DNA from 2 places in the Alteromonas sp. KS69 genome. Region 2 is predicted to be linked to the other one. Evidence: predicted binding sites of a transcription regulator. Region 2 holds the regulator's gene; the other holds the start of a gene.
What was found. The regulator FliA, encoded in region 2, starts transcription of late flagellar genes. The targets are predictions, from matches to a motif close to CTAAAGNTNNNNNNNNNNNNGCCGATA.
Positions count from the first base shown of each region.

Region 1: the regulator FliA is predicted to act here: its motif matches at 1,102-1,128, upstream of C7Y69_RS11510 (DUF5610 domain-containing protein).

Region 1 covers NZ_PYHU01000015.1:1,300-11,063, forward strand. Annotated here, with positions in the region: gene C7Y69_RS11510 (DUF5610 domain-containing protein) at 1-1,072, opposite strand, end outside; gene trmA (tRNA (uridine(54)-C5)-methyltransferase TrmA) at 1,230-2,324, shown strand; gene fabR (HTH-type transcriptional repressor FabR) at 2,373-2,993, opposite strand; gene C7Y69_RS11525 (DsbA family protein) at 3,317-4,690, shown strand; gene C7Y69_RS11530 (acyl-CoA desaturase) at 5,016-6,143, shown strand; gene sthA (Si-specific NAD(P)(+) transhydrogenase) at 6,357-7,784, shown strand; gene C7Y69_RS11540 (pyridine nucleotide transhydrogenase) at 7,838-8,152, opposite strand; gene C7Y69_RS11545 (uracil-DNA glycosylase family protein) at 8,268-8,846, shown strand; gene C7Y69_RS11550 (EAL domain-containing protein) at 8,851-9,764, opposite strand, start outside.
Region 2 covers NZ_PYHU01000005.1:332,105-341,868, forward strand. Annotated here, with positions in the region: gene C7Y69_RS04805 (chemotaxis protein CheW) at 1-435, opposite strand, end outside; gene C7Y69_RS04810 (chemotaxis protein CheW) at 410-1,261, opposite strand; gene C7Y69_RS04815 (ParA family protein) at 1,268-2,032, opposite strand; gene C7Y69_RS04820 (chemotaxis response regulator protein-glutamate methylesterase) at 2,104-3,234, opposite strand; gene C7Y69_RS04825 (chemotaxis protein CheA) at 3,265-5,481, opposite strand; gene C7Y69_RS04830 (protein phosphatase CheZ) at 5,494-6,258, opposite strand; gene cheY (chemotaxis response regulator CheY) at 6,293-6,676, opposite strand; gene C7Y69_RS04840 (RNA polymerase sigma factor FliA) at 6,713-7,444, opposite strand; gene C7Y69_RS04845 (MinD/ParA family protein) at 7,441-8,307, opposite strand; gene flhF (flagellar biosynthesis protein FlhF) at 8,304-9,695, opposite strand; gene flhA (flagellar biosynthesis protein FlhA) at 9,725-9,764, opposite strand, start outside.

The DNA.
Region 1 (9,764 bases), on a different contig from region 2:
CTATTGGGCTTACTACATTACCGTATTGGTTTTCAGCCTCACCTTCTTCACTGTAGTGCTTTACGTTCTCATAAGCCTTGACCATTTCGGTTTGTGTAGTGCGGTTTAACTGCAACGCATACCCAACTAACTCTTTGTCATCGAAACCTAAATTCAACGCTTGTTCGAACGCCTTATCCATATCCCCGCTATAAAAGGTATCGGCTAAGTCTTGTGCTTCACCCACAAGGTTTGCAATAGCTGTCATTTCATCTTCGTCTATTTCACCCTTTAACGAAAAGCTGATGCCACTTCGCTCAAAGTATTCATATTGAGATGACTGCTGCGCCACAACTGAATCTGTATTCGAACTAGACGCTTCAGCATCGTCATTCGCGGGTATATATAGCGAAGCCTGACTAGCAGCACTAAACTGTCTGATACTTTCAAAGCTAAGGTTTACTTCATCCCCATCTTTGGTTCGAATGAGCAAGCTTCCTGATTTAGCATCAGATGCAGATACCGCGTTAAGCTCGCTCACACTCACTGGATTCGGATTGAAGATATTCTGTTCTAAATCGTTAATGCCGCCGTCTATCATTTCACGGCTACGAGTAACACCTTCTTCAATCTCATCATTCATAAAACCTTCGAGATCTTTTTCAGCCATAGCGAAGCCACGACTTACGCCTTCACGGGCCTGACCAAATAACCCTTTTAGGGTATCGTCATCCGCACCACCATCAGCGGCACCTTGAATGACTCCGGTCACGAACCCAAGTACATTACGGGCAACTTTTTCGAAATCGAATAAGCTTTTATTTTCTTCGCCGTCTTCAGACTGCTTGCTTTCATTAGGGCGCTTACCATCAACAACCACATTTTGACTTAAGCTACCACTGAAGACCTTTAAGCCGATACTGGTCTGCGTGCTATTCACGGTGACCGTTGCTGAATGCTGTTTGGTAAACTCGGCTGCTTGCTGTAAGCCTTCCTGTTGAAGCTGCTTCTTTATAGCTTCATTCGGGTGAACCGATGCCTTTTCATCCACTTTCTGGTCGCCCATGAAAGCCTTAATTTGACTCACGTTCATAATTTGATCCTCACTATCCTCAATCAAGTTATCGGCACCAATCACGTATTGTTTAATTTTAATACGAAATTTTTGCTTCTGTGAGTTTTATCCGTTGCACATATAATATAAGGCACTACAATTCGCAGCCTTATTTAAATGATGTTCGGAGAACCACATGACAACCACCACTGCAAAAGACTATCAAGCTCAACTCGATGAGAAAGTGGATCGGTTAGGTACTCTTCTTACGCCGTTTAACGTACCGAGTCTGTCGGTGTATCCGTCTAAACCTGAAAACTACCGTATGCGGGCTGAGTTTCGTGTATGGCACGACGGTGACGATCTTTATCACATCATGTTCGATCAAGGTTCTAAAGAGAAGTACCGCGTAGATACATTTCCACCGGCTAGTGAAACCATTAACAAGGCAATGCAGCAATTAATTGATTATTTAAAGCCAAACGAGCTGCTGCGCAAAAAATTGTTTCAAATTGATTATCTAACTGGATTATCCGGTGAATTGGTTATTAGCTTGCTGTATCACAAGCCACTAGATGACGAATGGGAAGCACAAGCTGAACTACTTCGCACCTTTTTAGCTACCCAATTTACGGCTGTGAGTATTATTGGGCGGGCTAGAAAGCAAAAACGCATTGTGGGTAACGATTTTATTATAGAACGTCTACCTATTAATGGCCGTGAATTCGAATTCAAACATATCGAAAACAGCTTTACTCAACCTAATGCAGAAGTGAATTGCAGCATGATTGAGTGGTCACTTGAATGCTCTGCTCCCCTAACTGGCGATTTACTCGAAATGTATTGTGGTGCAGGGAACTTCTCAATGCCATTGGCAGTTCATTTTGACAACGTGATAGGAACCGAAATAGCAAAGCCTTCGGTACAAGCGGCGCAATACAATATTGCGGCAAACCACTTAGATAACGTGAAAATTGTTAGGCTTTCTGCAGAAGAGTTTACTGAAGCAATGAATGGGGAAAGAACCTTCTCTCGTTTAGAAGGTATCAACTTAACTGAATACAATTTTACTACTGTATTGGTCGACCCACCTCGAGCAGGGTTAGACGTAGATTCATTAAAAATGATTCAAGGGTACGATAATATTATCTATATCTCTTGTAACCCTGAAACCTTAGCTGAAAACTTAAGCCTGCTTTGTGAAACTCACGAAATAGCAAATGCGGCACTGTTCGATCAATTTCCATTCACCCATCATATAGAAGCGGGTGTGTTACTTACTAAAAAGTAACGAGCTATATTTTGCAAATGGATTTGCAGCAACTTTAGATTTTAACGCTTAAGATGCGTCGGAAGATGTCTGTGATGCAAGCTTCGACATTGCGCCCAATTGCACGAAACGTAATTGGGCTTTAACCCTTTCGCCAATTTCTATCTTCAACTTTGTATCAGCTTCTAACGCTTCTGCACCAGCACTGAATACCAATCTAACCATCGCATCAGCTTGGAGCTGCGCAATATTGTACTCCACGCCTTGTTGCTCGATGATGTAATCGGTTAGCTCTTCAATAAAATGTTGAATTTCGCGAAAAACCGCCATTCGGTATGCCGCTGATGTGCCTGTATGTTCCCGCAACAATAATCTAAATACATTCTTGTTTGCAGAAATGAACTCCATAAAAGTTTCAACTGACGTGTGAATTACGCCGCCACCTGAAGCAATTCTACGGCGAGCCTGGCGCATTAACTGGCGAAGAGCTAACCCAGCTTCATCCACCAGCGTGAGCCCTAATTCATCCATGTCTTTAAAGTGTCGGTAGAAGGACGTTGGCGCAATGCCTGCTTCTCGAGCAACTTCACGTAAACTAATAGCAGACAAACTGCGATTTTCATCCAGTAATAGGAATGCCGCATGAATGATATTTTGGCGGGTTTTAAGCTTTTGTTCCTGACGAGTCACAATAGTACCAGTTTGTTAGTCTTCACTAGTCTATCGCATGAGTGCCTATGGGGAGAAGCTTAAATTAATTCGGCTCTAGGCATAAACGCTATTAGCACTTACTCATTATTATCTCCATAGCGTTTTATAGTAACTGTTGTTACTGTACATTTTATTCTTAACAAGTTGTTAACTATGTAGCCGCTATTCTCCTGTAAGGCATTACTGGGACTTTATCAGAGTGAATAGCCAGAATTAATTTATCTCATTATTTCCTGTGGGAATGATGGACTATGGGGTTATAGGACTATCGGCCTACATGAACAAAAATAGCTGACCCAATAATGAAAAAAAGTATTCAGCCCTACGTGCTACGGTTCATTTCGAGTAACACGCTACTAAGTATTAAACGCCGCTATTATACTTGTGCACGCTTTTTTAAGCGTGGTGTACCTAAATTAGAAATTTTCATAAAAGTAGATGACCCCTACTCATTCCTACTTGTTCAAGCATTACCGACACTCGAAAAAAAGTATCGCGTAGCCATTACAGCTCGCGTCATTATCAATTCAGATCCCGTGATGTTTCCTGAATTAACTATGTGGAATAAGCATTCAATTAATGATGCGATGCATTTAGCCAACGTTTACCATCTTCATTTTCCGTGCTCTGCTACTGAGATTACCCACGAAGCTCGCTCAGTTTTTACTGCGTCCTGTGCCGTTCAGCAAAAAATAGATGAAGGCGCTTCATGGACAGGCATTGCTGAATTGCTACTTGCCTATTGGAAAGGTGATCATATTGATGCCTCGTCTAGTATTGATGAGGCGGCATTAGAAAAACGCTTTGAAGCACACCTACATCAGCTTTCCTCGAATGGTCACTATCTGCCCGCCACGATTTTTTACGATGGTGAATGGTATTGGGGTGTAGATAGGCTTGATCACTTAGAACGTCGACTTATTGATGAAGGCTATGGCATACAACCCAACCCTCAAATCGAATTTGATAAAACCTATGCTTCGCTATTACAGCCTCTCAATTTTTCGATAGATACGAAAAAGTGCGCCGAACCTTTAACCCTGTTTTGGTCTGCCCGTAGCCCCTACTCTTATATTGCGTTGCTGCAGGCCGTAAAACTAACCACACACTATGGCATCCCCATTGAAGTAAAACCTGTATTGCCGATGATGATGCGTGGGTTATATGTTCCCCCTAAAAAAGCCATTTATATTTTTCTAGACACAAAACGCGAGGCACAGAAACTGGGGATTAATTATGGGTTTCTAGCTGATCCGTTAGGTGAAGGTGTAGAGCGATGCTATGCGTTGCTAGCCTATGCTCGGGCGAATAATAAATACCTAGATTATTTACTCTCGTTTGCGAAGTCGGTAAATGCACACGGTGTTAGAGCAGATACAGACAGCGGAATGGAAAAAATAGTAGAAGACGCTGGGCTATCTTGGCAGGAGGCAAAGCGACACTTAGCCAATACTGACTGGAAAAATGAGGTCACTGCAAACCAATCAGACATTTACCAAAACGGCAGCTGGGGTGTGCCCGTTTTCAGATATAAAGATATTCAGGTATGGGGCCAAGATAGGTTATTCGTTATAGAAGATGTCATTCGACAAAACCTTACCCTGCATAAAGTAGCCCCTATTGATAAAGCAATGCATGACATTCGCCAAGCAGTAGGTAGTTCACAAGATGAATGAAGTGGACAATTAAACTAACTTGCACCAGGTAGAGTTCAACAATATGAAGCAATTGTTATGACGCAATCCTCACGAAGCAAAATACTGTAAGACTGCCAGATATGGGTCACAGTCCCCAACTTGAAGCGGCTACCGATATTAGTAATTCAATAATTTCCTTTATAAACAGCGATAAGGCTCCCTAAGCATAAAGTGTAGTAGGCAATTTCTTGAAGCTTACTATAATTAAAGTTTACACACGTAAGCAGAACTTCTGTCCATTCTGCTTGCCTGATGAGCAATAAAACGATAAATTAGCGCACAGTTGTAAGCTGAGTTGTAGAAAATGAAAAAACCACCTCTTATCCTGACGAATGTCTTAGTGTTCATAATTACCGGCGCCATCGCCTTTATTGGCGTACCTGTATGGGTTATCAATCATGGAATTGATTGGGCCGAAATAGGCACTGCGATCTTCTTATTTTATTTCACTGGTATGTCAATTACTGCCGGTTACCATCGTCTTTGGTCACATAAAACCTATGATGCGAATATTGTCGTGCGCGTAATACTTGCCATCGGCGGCGCAATGGCATTGCAAAATAGTATTTTGCACTGGAGCTCAGATCATAGAATTCACCACCGTCACGTAGATGACAACGACAAAGACCCTTATTCAGCAAAGCGCGGTTTGTGGTTTGCACACATTGGTTGGATGCTTCGCGAGTATCAAGAAAAGCGATATGACGACTACAGAAACTGTAAAGACTTGCAGAAAGATAAAGTGGTTATGTGGCAACACAACTACTACCTGCCAATCGTTCTTGCTGCTAACTTTGGCGTTACTGGCTTTTTGGGCTGGTTAAATGGCGACATCCTAGGCATGATTTTAGTGGCTGGTGTACTACGCTTAGTACTTGTTCACCATGTTACTTTCTTCATTAATTCCCTCGCGCACTTCTGGGGAAACCAGCCGTATACTGATGCAAATACGGCCAGAGATAACGGTGTACTAGCATTCTTCACTTTCGGCGAGGGTTATCATAACTACCACCATATTTTTGAATACGACTATCGTAACGGTATTCGTTGGTATCAGTTTGATCCAACAAAATGGTTAATCCGCGGGCTTTCTTACGTGGGGCTTACGCACAACCTGCGTCGTGTACCTGAAGAGCGTATTGAAAAAGCGAGAGCGGCGATGCAACTGCAACGTGCTAGCGAACAGGTCTCTGTATTACCGAATGCAGAAGAGCTCATGCACACCATTGAGCAAGAGTATGAGCTACTTATGCAACGTATGTCTGATTACTACGCGGCGAAAAAGCGTTTGATGAAAGTAAAACAAAAATCACTCAAACGTACCATAGAAGGCTTAGAGCTTACCTATAAGTATAAAGAGCTTAAGCATGCGTTCGCTGTACAAAAAGAAAAGTGGCTTCAGTTACAGAGTCTATCGCTTCAAGCCGCATAAATTGTTGGCTCCAGCTTAGGGACTACTGACATTTGATGTACAGTAAAGGTCCACACCCTCTATACTATTTTAAAAACCCACATGCGCTTTGCTCATGTGGGTTTTGTTTATTTGGCGATTAGCACTAGAGTTAGAGTTACAAACCCAGTAACGTAGAATATTAGTCATTGTTATTTTACGACAAGCGCGGCCACTCAAAAATAGGATGTAGTTATGGCGACAAAGCAAAAAGATAAACCAGCAACCCCTTCTTACCAATACGATGCCATTGTTATAGGTACAGGACCTGGAGGCGAAGGTGTAGCCATGCAATTGGCTAAAGCTGGCAAAAAAGTCGCCGTAATAGAAAGGTACGAAGCCGTGGGAGGTGGGTGTACGCATTGGGGCACTATTCCATCTAAAGCGTTAAGGCATTCAGTAAGCCGCTTAATTGAATATAATAGCTCTCCCCTTTTTGCTGATAACCATGTAAGCAGAAGCCTCACATTTGCAGAAATAATGCGTCATGCCAGTGGGGTCGTAAAAAGTCAGACTCGTCTTAGATCGTCATTTTATGATAGAAACCGCGTTAACTTGTATCATGGTGAAGCCAGTTTCCTTGATGCCAACACCTTACAAATTGTCCGTGATGATGGTTCGAAAGATATTTTAACAGCAGCACAGATTGCAATCGCTACTGGCTCTCGCCCTTACACGCCACCCGATATCGATTTTGGTCACCCTCGTATTTATAACTCCGACACGATTTTATCTCTTGATCACGACCCTAAATCCATCATTATTTACGGCGCTGGGGTTATTGGATCGGAATATGCCAGTATCTTTCGCGGCATGGGCGTAAAAGTTGACCTCGTGAATATGCGAGACAGACTTCTGTCTTTCCTTGATACCGAAATTTCAGATGCGCTAAGTTACCACCTTTGGAACAACGGCGTACTTATTAGGCATAACGAAACTTATAAGTCGGTGGAAGGTAAAGAAGACAGCGTAGTGTTGAACTTAGAGTCTGGTAAACGAATGAAAGCTGATTGCTTGTTATTTGCCAACGGTCGTACCGGTAACACTGACATGCTGGGTTTAGAAGCCATTGGCTTAAAAGCAGATAATCGCGGGCAACTCAGTGTGAATGAGAAATACCAAACCCAAGTAGATAACGTTTTCGCTGTAGGGGATGTTATCGGATACCCAAGCTTGGCGTCTGCCGCATACAATCAGGGCCGATTTGCCGCTGAAGCCATGTTAGGGGCAACCACACACACCGCATTAGTGGCTGACATTCCCACTGGCATTTATACCATTCCAGAGATTAGTTCGGTGGGTAAAACAGAACAAGAGCTTACCGCCGCAAAAGTGCCTTACGAAGTGGGTAGAGCCCAGTTTAAGCATTTGGCTCGTGCGCAGATTGCGTCAACACAGGTGGGTAGCTTAAAAATTCTGTTTCACAGAGAAACGAAGAAAGTTTTAGGTATTCATTGTTTTGGAGAACGTGCATCTGAAATTGTGCACATTGGGCAGGCGATTATGCAGCAAAAAGGCGAAGGAAATACCATCGACTACTTTGTTAATACAACCTTTAATTATCCCACCATGGCCGAAGCTTATCGCGTAGCAGCAATAAATGGACTAAATAGGATATTTTAAGGAAATTTGGGCACAAAAAAACCGGCACTTGATGCCGGTTTTTTTTAGTGCGATTAATCTCGGTTTGCAGCCAGAGTATTTAGCGCTGAAAGCGCATCTCTATGTGCTACGATATCGATCTGCATCTTTTCTTGGTCGAATGTCATTGTTGCAATTGCGTAGTCTCCAAGACTTTCGCTGGCAACGTTGACCAAATCAGTTTGTGCATCACGGAAATGAATGTTGTTGTTGATGTTCTCAGCTATACATTCATTATTCAATTCGAACGATTTTGCGTCCATACAATCGAAAAGCTGGTTTTCGCCAGAGCCCGCATGCGCAATACCAAAGACGGACATTAAGGTTAATCCTAGTACTACTTTACGCATGGTTTTTCTCCTGTTCAGCAGTTCATTACTGCGATGATCCAATAATAATGTATATACGTTTTAATGTCAAATCGGATCACGTAAATATGACAGCAATATTACAAAGTGAAATATTATGAGAAATTTGCCAATTATTTTTGAGGATTTAGTAAAAGAGGCGAAACAGTGTTCATTGTGTATTGAACACCTTCCCTATGGCGTGAACCCAATTTTCTCAATTGGGCCACAGGCAAAAGTTGTGCTAATTGGTCAAGCGCCCGGCCTGATCGCACATCAAAACACAAAAGCCTTCAGCGATAAAAGTGGTGAAAGGCTAAGGCAGTGGTTACACATCGATACTACAACGTTTTATGATGAAAACAAATTAGCCATTATGCCTATGGGGTTTTGCTTTCCAGGCTACAAAAATGGGGCCGATGCGCCGCCTAGAAAAGAATGCGCGCCCACTTGGCACGAGAAGATGTTACACGCCATTCAACCAGAATTAATTCTACTTGTCGGTAGATATGCTCAGCAATACTACTTACCTAAGTACCGAACATTAACAGACGCTATAAAGAACAATTGTGACGAGAAGTTTGCTGTGCTGCCCCACCCGTCTGGTAGAAACAACCGCTGGCTTGCACAGCATCCTTGGTTTGAAACTGAATATTTACCCCACGTGGTAGAGCGCTTAACACCACTACTTGAGTGAAACGTTAGTTCACGTCTTTTTGGGACACGAGGTAATCCATCAATTCATTAAATGGCATGGGTTTAGCATAAAAGAAGCCTTGCGCTTCATTACATCCTAATTCAATCATATACTCAGCTTGCTCTTTGGTTTCAATCCCTTCAGCAATAGTGAGTAGCCCTAGTTTGTTTCCTAAGGTAACAATAGTCTCAGCAAGCACAGCGCTTTTACCGGGCTCAATATCACGAATAAACGAGCGATCTACTTTAAGCCTGTCTAATGGAAGTTGCTGCAAGTAACTCATAGACGAAAACCCCGTACCGAAGTCGTCTATTGCTATGGCAACACCATGCTCTTTTAACGTTCTAAGAGCATCTATCACAATTTGCGGTTCATCCATCACCACGCTTTCTGTTATTTCTAACTCGAGTAAACTTGGATCGCATTTAGATGTGCTAATAGTGCCAAGCACTTTATTAACAAACGACCTATCTCTAAACTGAGGCATTGATATATTTACCGCCACCCTTAAGTCGCCGAAGTTTGCCTCTTTTAAATCTCTCAATCGGTGGCAGGCTTCTTCAAGAACCCATTCACCAATATCAACAATAAGACCTGAATACTCTGCCAGAGGCACAAACACCGCGGGGGAAATATAGCCGTTGTTCCCATCAGGCCAACGTAGCAAACCTTCCATGCCAACGACTTTTTCACTGACCAAATCTACTTGCGGTTGGAACCACAACTCTAGCTTACGTGCCATGAAGTCGCTGCGTAAGCGGCGTATCATTTCTAGGCGCCACGTGGTTTTGTCTTCAATATCTTTAGCAAAATACTCGAAGTTGTCGCTTATGTTCTTTTTCGCGCGATTTAGGGCAATATTAATGCGCTTTAAAATTTCTAAGCCAATATTTCGTTTGTCATCGAGTTGACATAGCC
Region 2 (9,764 bases):
GAGAATAAGAAGCTCACCGTCTCGGTTGCTTACACCTTGGATAAACTTAGCACTTTCTTCAGTACCCACGTTTGGCGCACTGTCAATTTCAGACGAGCGAAGGTAAACCACCTCAGCCACGCTATCAACAAGTATACCCACGACTTGTTCATCAGACTCGATGATCACAATACGGGTATTGTCCGTTATTTCTGTTGGTGGTAATCCAAAACGTGCACGTGTATCTATGACCGTAACAACATTACCACGTAGGTTAATGATACCTAGTACGTAGTCAGGTGCGCCGGGTACAGGTGCAATTTCAGTGTAACGCAATACCTCTTGTACTTGCATTACGTTAATACCGTATGTTTCCTCACCTAAGCGGTATGTCACCCATTGAAGGACTTCATCGTTACTATCGGTGGTATTACTGTTCGTTCTTTCGTCGCTCATGAACCTGGCTCCCAATACTCGGTGTCTGGTCGTTACTGCCTAAGCCTTTGTTAAGCATAGATATTAATTCGTTAACGTCAATTAACGCGCACATTTTCTCTTTAACCATCCCCGCTAACCAGGGACGCTTACCGGTAGACTCACGCCATTTGACGTCAGCTTTTGCCAAGGTGACCGTGTTAACCAGTTTCTCACTGGCCAATCCCCACGAACTATCCCCTAACATAATAAGATATCGGTAGTTCAATGACTCTGCGAGACTCTCATCATACTTTTCTGGCATGACCCATCTTGCAGAATCTACAACGCTAAGCTTCTCTTCGCGATGTATCATTACCCCCATGAACCAATCCGGCTTCCCAAATAGAGGGCCTATCTTTTCAATCTGATGTATACCACCTAGGGTGGTTAATGGCACTGCTAATGTTAACCCTGCCACTTCAAAAAATAATGCCTGAAAATTATTTTCGAGGCTGTCGACCAACAATGCTTTTTCTAAAGGTTGCTCCTCTTCTGAAGAGGCATCGACTGATTCAGCAGTCTCATTATCTATTTCATTGTAGTCGCTTTTTTCGTATTGCGTAGTTTCTTCGACATCTTTGCCTGTGCTAGATGACACTGCTTCAATAATGGCTTCTTCAACCACTACTTGTTCAGTGGTAGGTGCTTCATCAAATGTGGCTTCTTCGGCTAACGTTTGCACCGCTTGCTCAAGCAATTTTGCCGTTCGCGCAGTCACGTCTGCCGGATCATCTGGCTCTTTTAATAGGCTATCGAGATAAGCCTCTACAACGTCTTCCCGTGCAAAAGGTCCTTGATTGCTCATCTAACTTTACTTCTCCAAAACCTCAAGTAACTTGCTATAAGCCGTTACCCCTCGGGTTTTCGGGTATGCTGCGGAAATTGGCAACTGTACTAAACTCGCATCTCTAAAATGCGTATCTACGGGAATTACACCTTGCCAAACCCGCTCTCCATAATCGCTCATTAAACGCTTTCTAGATTCAAGCGCCGCGTTAGTGCGTTTGTCGAACATAGTAGGAATAATCACAGTGTCAAAAGACTTTTGAAGAGAGCGCCCCATTATTTCCATAGTGCGTATCATTCTGTCTAAGCCTTTCAGCGCCAAATACTCTGTTTGTGTCGGCACTATCACTTTATTGCATGCTGCCAATGCGTTGACCATAAGTACACCAAGTACTGGCGGACAATCAATAATGACCACATCAAATTCTTTCTCTACTTTGGCCAGCGCTTTTTTTAGCACTAAGCCCATTCCTTGCTCGCTACCCATTGTTCTGTCTAATGTGGCTAGCGCCATGGTAGCGGGCAAAACGTACAAATTATCTAGCTTAGTTGGACACAAACAGTCCATGACCATATCGGCAGTAATTTCAGAAGACTTAATAAAAATGTCGTAGACAGATTGACTGAGTAACTCTGCGTCTATGCCAAAATAGTAACTCAATGAGGCGTGGGGATCGGTGTCGACCATCAATACCCGCTTCCCGCGTTGAGCTAACAAACCACCTAAGGTTACTGTTGTTGTTGTTTTACCAACTCCGCCTTTCTGGTTTGCAACTGTCCACACCTTCATCGTTTTAATTCCCAGCTTATATTTACTTGGGTTGTCATTCACTCACAGGCAATACTATCGCTGCGCTTAGGCTATGTCATTTCGGTTAAGATACAGCTGCTCATATCATCTATATCAATACTGTTAACCGATATGTTTGCAACAGCTACCGCTTGAGGCATGCCATAAACAACACATGAATCCTGATCTTGCGCCCAAATAGTGGCACCGTTGTCTTTCATCAACCGGCAACCTTCTCGCCCATCTGCACCCATACCAGTTAATATAATACCCAATAAATCGCCACCATAAGCTTTGGCCAGCGAACCGAAGGTTAAATCAACACTCGGCTTATAGTTTATTTTATCAGACGGGTTAGCGTCGGTAATTACTACTTTCTTATGAGAGCCTGAACTCTCTATCAACATTTGTTTACCGCCGGGCGCTAAATAAGCGCAACCTGGTTTCAATATGTCACCATGTTCAGCTTCTTTAACCGCAATATCGCAATGTGAATTAAGTCGCTGTGCGAATGCGTTAGTAAAAGTGCCTGGCATATGTTGCACCAACACAATTGGATAAGGAAAGTCTGATGGCAGTGCTACCAGTATCTTCTGCAATGCCACTGGTCCACCCGTAGATGCTCCAATTGCTAAACACTTATACCTTTTACCAGAAGCCTTAATCGAGGAAACGGTGGGCTGCCTCGTGGCATCTTTCCTTCCGCTAAGTAGATTAGAACTCTTGAAAAACGCTGGTTTCGGCGCGTTATCAGGAAACTTCCTACTTTCAATACGCTTTAATACAGGGCGTTTTATACCGACACCACGCCGTGCAATCAATCTTACTTTTGTACACAGCAGTCGTGCTGCGTCTTTACGGTCTTGGGCGATATCTTCGAATTTCTTTGGTAGAAAATCTAATGCTCCGGCTTCTAACGCATCTAGGGTCGCTTGTGCACCATGGTGCGTAAGCGACGAAAACATCAAAATAGGCACGGGCCGTTTTTCCATAATGGCTTTTACCGCTGAAATGCCATCCATTATCGGCATTTCCACATCCATTGTGACTACATCAGGTAGCAGTGTATCTATTTTATCTAGTGCATCTTGCCCGTTACGAGCTTCACCAATAACTTCAAGCTCTCTGTCATCGTCGAGAATCTCGCGAACTCGACGACGATAAAAAGTAGAATCGTCCACGACCAGGACTTTAAAGACCATGGATGTTAATTTCCTATTTGTTACGCCGTTTTACTTTAAGGGCTTTTTAGCATAACGCTTCAGTAAGCTAGGAACATCTAAGATGAGTGCAATTCCACCGTCGGATGTGATAGTTGCTCCCGCCATACCTGGCGTTCCTTGTAATAAGGCATCTAATGGTTTTATCACCACTTCTTCTTGGCCTATTAGCGCATCAACAACAAATCCAACTTGCTGGGTGCCTATTTGAACCACGACGACGTGACCTTTTTCTTTGCTTATATTTTTAGGTCCGCGGATCAACCATTCTCCGAGGAAGAACAGTGGTATCGCTTTAGAACGAACTATCATGGTTAATTGGCCATCAACCGTATTGGTTTTCTTGATGTCCATATTGATAATTTCGTTGACCGCACCTAACGGTAACGCGAACGTTTGTTTCCCAACCACAATCATTAGGGTCGGTAATATTGCAAGCGTGAGTGGGACTTTAATATCGAGTCGAGTACCTTTCCCAAGCTGGGAATCAATATTAATAGTACCGTTAAGCTGGTTAATTTTTGTTTTAACCACATCCATGCCTACACCACGGCCCGAGATATCACTAATCTCAGTTTTCGTTGAGAAACCAGGTGCAAAAATAAGATTGAACGCTTCAACATCAGACATACGCGCAGCCGCATCGGCGTCTAAAACACCTCGGCTTATAGCAATCTCTTTCAGTTTTTCAGCATCCATCCCCTTACCATCATCTTCAATGGTAAGTAAGATATGGTCACCTTCCTGAGAAGCCGATAATCTCACGGTCCCCATTCGGGTTTTACCTGTAGCAGCACGGTCATCAGGCATTTCAATACCATGATCCACTGAGTTTCTTACTAAGTGAACTAAGGGATCAGCCAATGCTTCTACCAAGTTTTTATCTAAATCTGTCTCTTCACCTTCCAATTCCAAGGTAATTTCTTTTTTCAAACTACGTGCTAAGTCTCGAACAACGCGAGGGAAGCGGCCAAACACTTTCTTAATTGGCTGCATACGGGTTTTCATAACCGCACCCTGCAAATCACCCGTCACCACATCTAGGTTAGCAATTGCCTTCGACATACTTTCGTCGGCATTGGTTATTCCTAAACTCAGCAAACGATTTCGTACTAATACTAACTCGCCAACCATATTCATAATTTGGTCTAGGCGCTTGGTATCAACACGAACTGTAGTTTCTGCTTGAGGAGGTGCTGGGGTTGCTTTTTTGTCGTCTTTCTTAGCCGCTGGTTTAGCGGGCTCTGACGCTTTTTTAGCTGCTGGACTAGGCGCTGGCGCTTTTGCGGCAGGCGTTGATTTAGCCGGCGTACTAGCGGCAGATTGCTCTGCCTTGGCTTTCTGAATTGCTTCTGTCGCCTTTTTATCTACGGGCGGCGTATTTGCTGCTGGTTCAGCACCTTGCGCTGTAGGGCCTTGTCCTGAACCATGTAATTGGTCAAGCAATGCTTCAAATTCATCGTCGGTAATTTCTTCACCGCTAGGCGCTGCCGCTTTCGACGCAGCTACAGGCGCTGGTTCTTCTTCTTTGAATTTACCTTTACCGTGCAATTCGTCTAGCAGTGCTTCAAATTCATCGTCGGTAATATCATCACCTGAACCACCAACCGCGGGGGCTGCCGCTTTTGGTTCTGCTTTCGCAGATTTACCTGGGGCATTTGAACCATGAAGTTCATCCAGCAAGGCTTCAAATTCATCTTCAGAAATCTCGTCGATGCCGCCATCGCTACTTGCGGCAGGCGCTTCAGGTACAGGCGCTTCTTCTAACGCGAATTCTTCTTCGGCAGCGGGGACTTCAGCCGCTTCACTACTGTCACCAAAGATGTTTTCGTCTGGGGTTTCTGGGGTGCTTAACTTATGCAGCAAATCAACTAACTTTGCGTCTGCAGGAATTAGTGGTTCTTGCGCTTTAACACGCTCAAACATATCGACTACTACATCGGTGGCCTGAAGAATGGTATCCATTAATTCAGGCGTAAGAGTACGTTGTCCGTTTCGCATTACATCGAAAACGTTTTCTGCACCATGGCAAATTTCAACTAATTCGGTAAGCGACAAAAAGCCGGCGCCACCTTTTACGGTATGGTAACCACGGAAGATAGCATTCAGTAAATCTGCATCTTCAGGATTATTTTCCAGATCAACGAGCTGTTCTTGTAATTGTTCAAGGATCTCCCCAGCTTCAACTAGAAAGTCCTGTAATATATCCTCGTCAACATCAAACGCCATGCGCCCGCTCCCCTAAAAACCTAAGCTAGACAAAAGATCATCTACGTCATCTTGGCCAGATACCACATCATCGCGTTGGTCTGCATCAATAATTGGACCTTCGGCTTCGACACTATCGATCTTGTTAACTTTTTCGACTTTCGCTTCCAATGGCTTGTCTTGCTCCGCCTGTTCGGGTTCACCGAACATCGTCAGCATATTAACTAAGCTATCTTCCACTTCTTTTACGAGTTCAATCACTCTGCGAATAACTTGACCGGTAAGATCTTGATAACCTTGTGCCATTAACACTTCGGTAAGCAATGATGTAAGCTTAGCTGATTGTTTCGATCCGTCTTTTAGCAATTCGTCTAAATCTGCACATAAAACTTTGAATTCGCCCAACTCAAGTTGACGATTCATCAGTTTCTTCCATTCCGGCATAATTTTTTCGATACGGGTAGAGAGCACTTCAGCAATTGGCATACTCTCTTCAACTGCGTCCATGGTGGTATTGGCAGCTTTTTCCGTTTCTTCGATAACGTACATCAGTCGCGTTTGCGCATCAGGAATGTCATCAACGGTTAAATTTTTAATACGTTCATCGATTTGGAAGTTATTCAACGAGTCATGAAGTTGACGCGTTAATTTACCCACTTCAGCAAAGAGCTCAATGGACTCTTTCATCGAAACAGCTTCTAAGACAGCGTTCGCTGATGCGTTATCGCCCTCTTCAAGATACGCTACCAATTTTTTGGCTTCTTCGAGCGTTATGGAGACACTTTCATTTGTCGACATCCAGTAAACCTCATTTCTCTGGTGAGCGTCTGGATCAACCTAAACGTTCGAAGATTTTATCTAATTTTTCTTTCAACGTAGCGGCAGTGAAAGGTTTAACAACATAACCATTCACACCAGCTTGCGCTGCGGCAACGATTTGTTCTTTCTTCGCTTCTGCTGTCACCATAAGAACCGGTAGGTGTTTCAACTTATCGTCGGCACGTATAGCGCGTAATAAGTCGATACCTTGCATACCTGGCATATTCCAATCTGTTACAACAAAGTCAAAATCACCTTGTTGTAGCATAGGCAGCGCGGTGTTACCGTCGTCCGCTTCCTGGATATTGGCAAAACCCAAATCTTTTAGCAGGTTCTTTATGATACGTCTCATGGTAGAAAAATCGTCAACCACGAGAATTTTCATACTTTTATCCAAAATAGCCTCCAATGAGGGGTTAATTGTTATTAATTTCTATTCTTCGTCAACTTGCCACGATTTCATTCGTGATTTGAGTTTTAACATGGCCTGACTATGAATTTGACTTACTCGCGATTCACTAACATCAAGAACTTCGCCTATTTCTCTAAGATTCAGTTCTTCATCATAGTATAAAGAAAGTACAATCGCTTCCCGTTCGGGTAATGTAGTAATAGCATGTGCTAGCGCTTTTTGGAAAGCCCCTTGCATCAAATCTTCTAACGGTGCGTCGCTGCCTCGGTTTTTTTCTGTAGAAATGACATCTTCAGAAACCCCAAGGTCTTCAATCCCCACCAATTTTCCGGCATTCACTTCGTTCAGCATTTGATGATAATCTTGCATGCTAACATTCATTTTAGCTGCAATATCTACATCTCGCGCGTCTCGGCCTGTTTCACCTTCAACTTGAGAGATGGCTTCTGTGATTGCCCTACCGTTTTTATGAACGGAACGAGGAGTCCAATCACCTTTTCTTATTTCATCAAGCATGGCGCCACGAATACGAATACCTGCAAAGGTTTCGAAACTTGCCCCTTTGGAACCGTCAAAGTTTCGTGCAGCTTCTAGCAGTCCAATCATACCTGACTGGATTAAATCATCGACAAGAACACTGGCTGGTAGTCTCGCCATTAAGTGGTGTGCTATCCGCTTCACTAGCGAAGCGTGACGCTCAACTAATTGTGACTTGTCTGTTTGCTGTTGATAAGCGGCTGCTTTGCTATTCAACGCTGACTTCCTACTGCTTTATCTGCTATTAGTTGCTCAATAAAAAATTCTAAATGGCCACCCGGTTGCGCAGGTATAGGCCATGATCCTGCTTTGGCTGCTAGCTGGCTAATCGCCACTGCTGCCGGAGAACTTGGATAAGCATCTACAATTGACGTTTGCTTACGTACTGCTCGGCGTATGTTCTCGTCAAAAGGAACTATTGCTACCAATTCTAGCGCAACATCTAAGAATCGCCCTGTTACTTTAGATAATTTGCTGAAAAGTTCCTGACCTTCTCTAACATCGCGGACCATGTTAGCGACCACTTTAAAGCGAAAGACACCGTGTTCTCGGTTAAGAATTTTAATTAATGCATAGGCATCGGTAAGTGAAGTGGGCTCATCACACACTACCACCATAATATCTTGGGAGGCTTTGGAGAAGCTTAGCACCATATCGGAAATACCCGCTGCGGTATCCACAATAAGCACATCAATGGGCGTGCGCAACTCGCTGAATGCTCTTATGAGTCCTGCATGCTGCGTTGGTGATAGCTCTGCCATTGATTGAGAACCTGATGTGGCTGGTGCTATTTTTATACCGTGAGGACCCGTAACGAGAACATCGTCCAAGGTACACTCACCAGATAATACGTGGGAGAGGTTTTTCTCTACTCGCAATCCTAGCATTACATCCACATTGGCCAGACCTAAGTCTGCATCCAATACCATTACCCGCTTTCCCTGCTTTGCCATAGCAATAGCTGTGTTTAGCGTAATATTTGTTTTACCAACGCCACCTTTACCTCCGGTGACGGCGATAACTTTGATTAATCGTGATTGCTTCATTTTTCGTAAGCTACTCGCTTGATCATCAATCATACTGCTCGTGCTGTTTTAACCACATTGTTACTAGTAGTATGATTCAAACCGTACTTTTTATAAAGCTTTGCAGCAGCAGATACTAAAGATTTTGCTTCTGCAATCTTAATGTCTTCAGGAACTTTCTGTCCATCTGTTACATAACTGACAGGTAACTGGTACTCCACCGCTGCGCTAAGCACTTCGCCTAGAGAGTAGCACTCATCAAGCTTTGTAAAGATACAACCGCTAAGTTCCACCCCTTCGTACGCATCTATAATACGTTGTAATGCAGCATATTGGGTATTCGCTTGCGCTACTAGGTATTTTTTCACTGGCTGCATTTGACCGTTATCAAATTGATTTATCTGTTTAATTAATCGACTATCTCGTTGACTAAAGCCTGCCGTATCAATTAACACTAGTCTCTTATGGCGTAATTGAAACAATAAATCTGATAATTCTTCACTACTTTGTGCTTTACGCACTGTGCAGCCAATAATTTTTCCATATGTGGCTAATTGCTCAAACGCTGCAATACGATAGGTATCAATCGTAATCATGGCAACGGAGTCGGCGCCGTATTTCTGTGCGTAACGAGCAGCTAATTTAGCAACTGTAGTGGTTTTACCTGTTCCGGTAGGACCCACTAACGCTACTGCGCCCTTTTGCGTAAGTATATCGTTACCTGTCACATTAATGCGATTAGCCAATAGGTTTAAAAGATATACCCAAGCGTCACGCTCGTTGTAATGCGACGGCGTATAACTAATCAGTTGCTCTGCCAATGATTGGCTTAACCCCATGTCGGTTAAACGCTGAATTAAATAATGATGTACAGGCTGCTGACGACGACTTTTTGCTTCCATCAAATCAGCAACTTGGTATTGAAGCACATTTCGTAGTGACGCCAACTCTTCTTTAATTTGAGATAATTCGTCAGACTGAGGAGCACTGCTGTTATCAATGCTTTCATTAAGACTTGACGCTTGATGGCTTGGGAATTCTGAGGCGACTTGACTGGCTTCTACATCGTCGATAAAGGCTTCTGAAAAGTCTAAGTGTGATGCAATTTTATTGGCATGCTGAGCGTTAGCACTAGGTGCTGAAGCTGGGCTTTGAATACTGCCACCATGTTGTTTTTCCAACAGCGCTTTTAAGCTATCTGGGCCATCATCACCGATGATTTCGCTAAGACTTGGAACAGCCGCTTTCGCTCGCCCTGCTGCACTAGGCGCTGGCTTTTTAATCGACAGTTTGGCTTCCGGTTCTTTATCGTAAGCGGCGACCAATTCGATACCGTCAGCAAGCTTTCGGTTTGACATGATAACGGCATCGCTGCCCAATTCCGCTTTAACTTGGCTTAAAGCTTCTCGCATATCTTTGCCAAAGAAACGTCTGATTTTCATTGAAAACTCTCCAATCACCCAGTGTCAGATTATTGACCGACCGAACTGACTATTTTTATCTGCTTATCG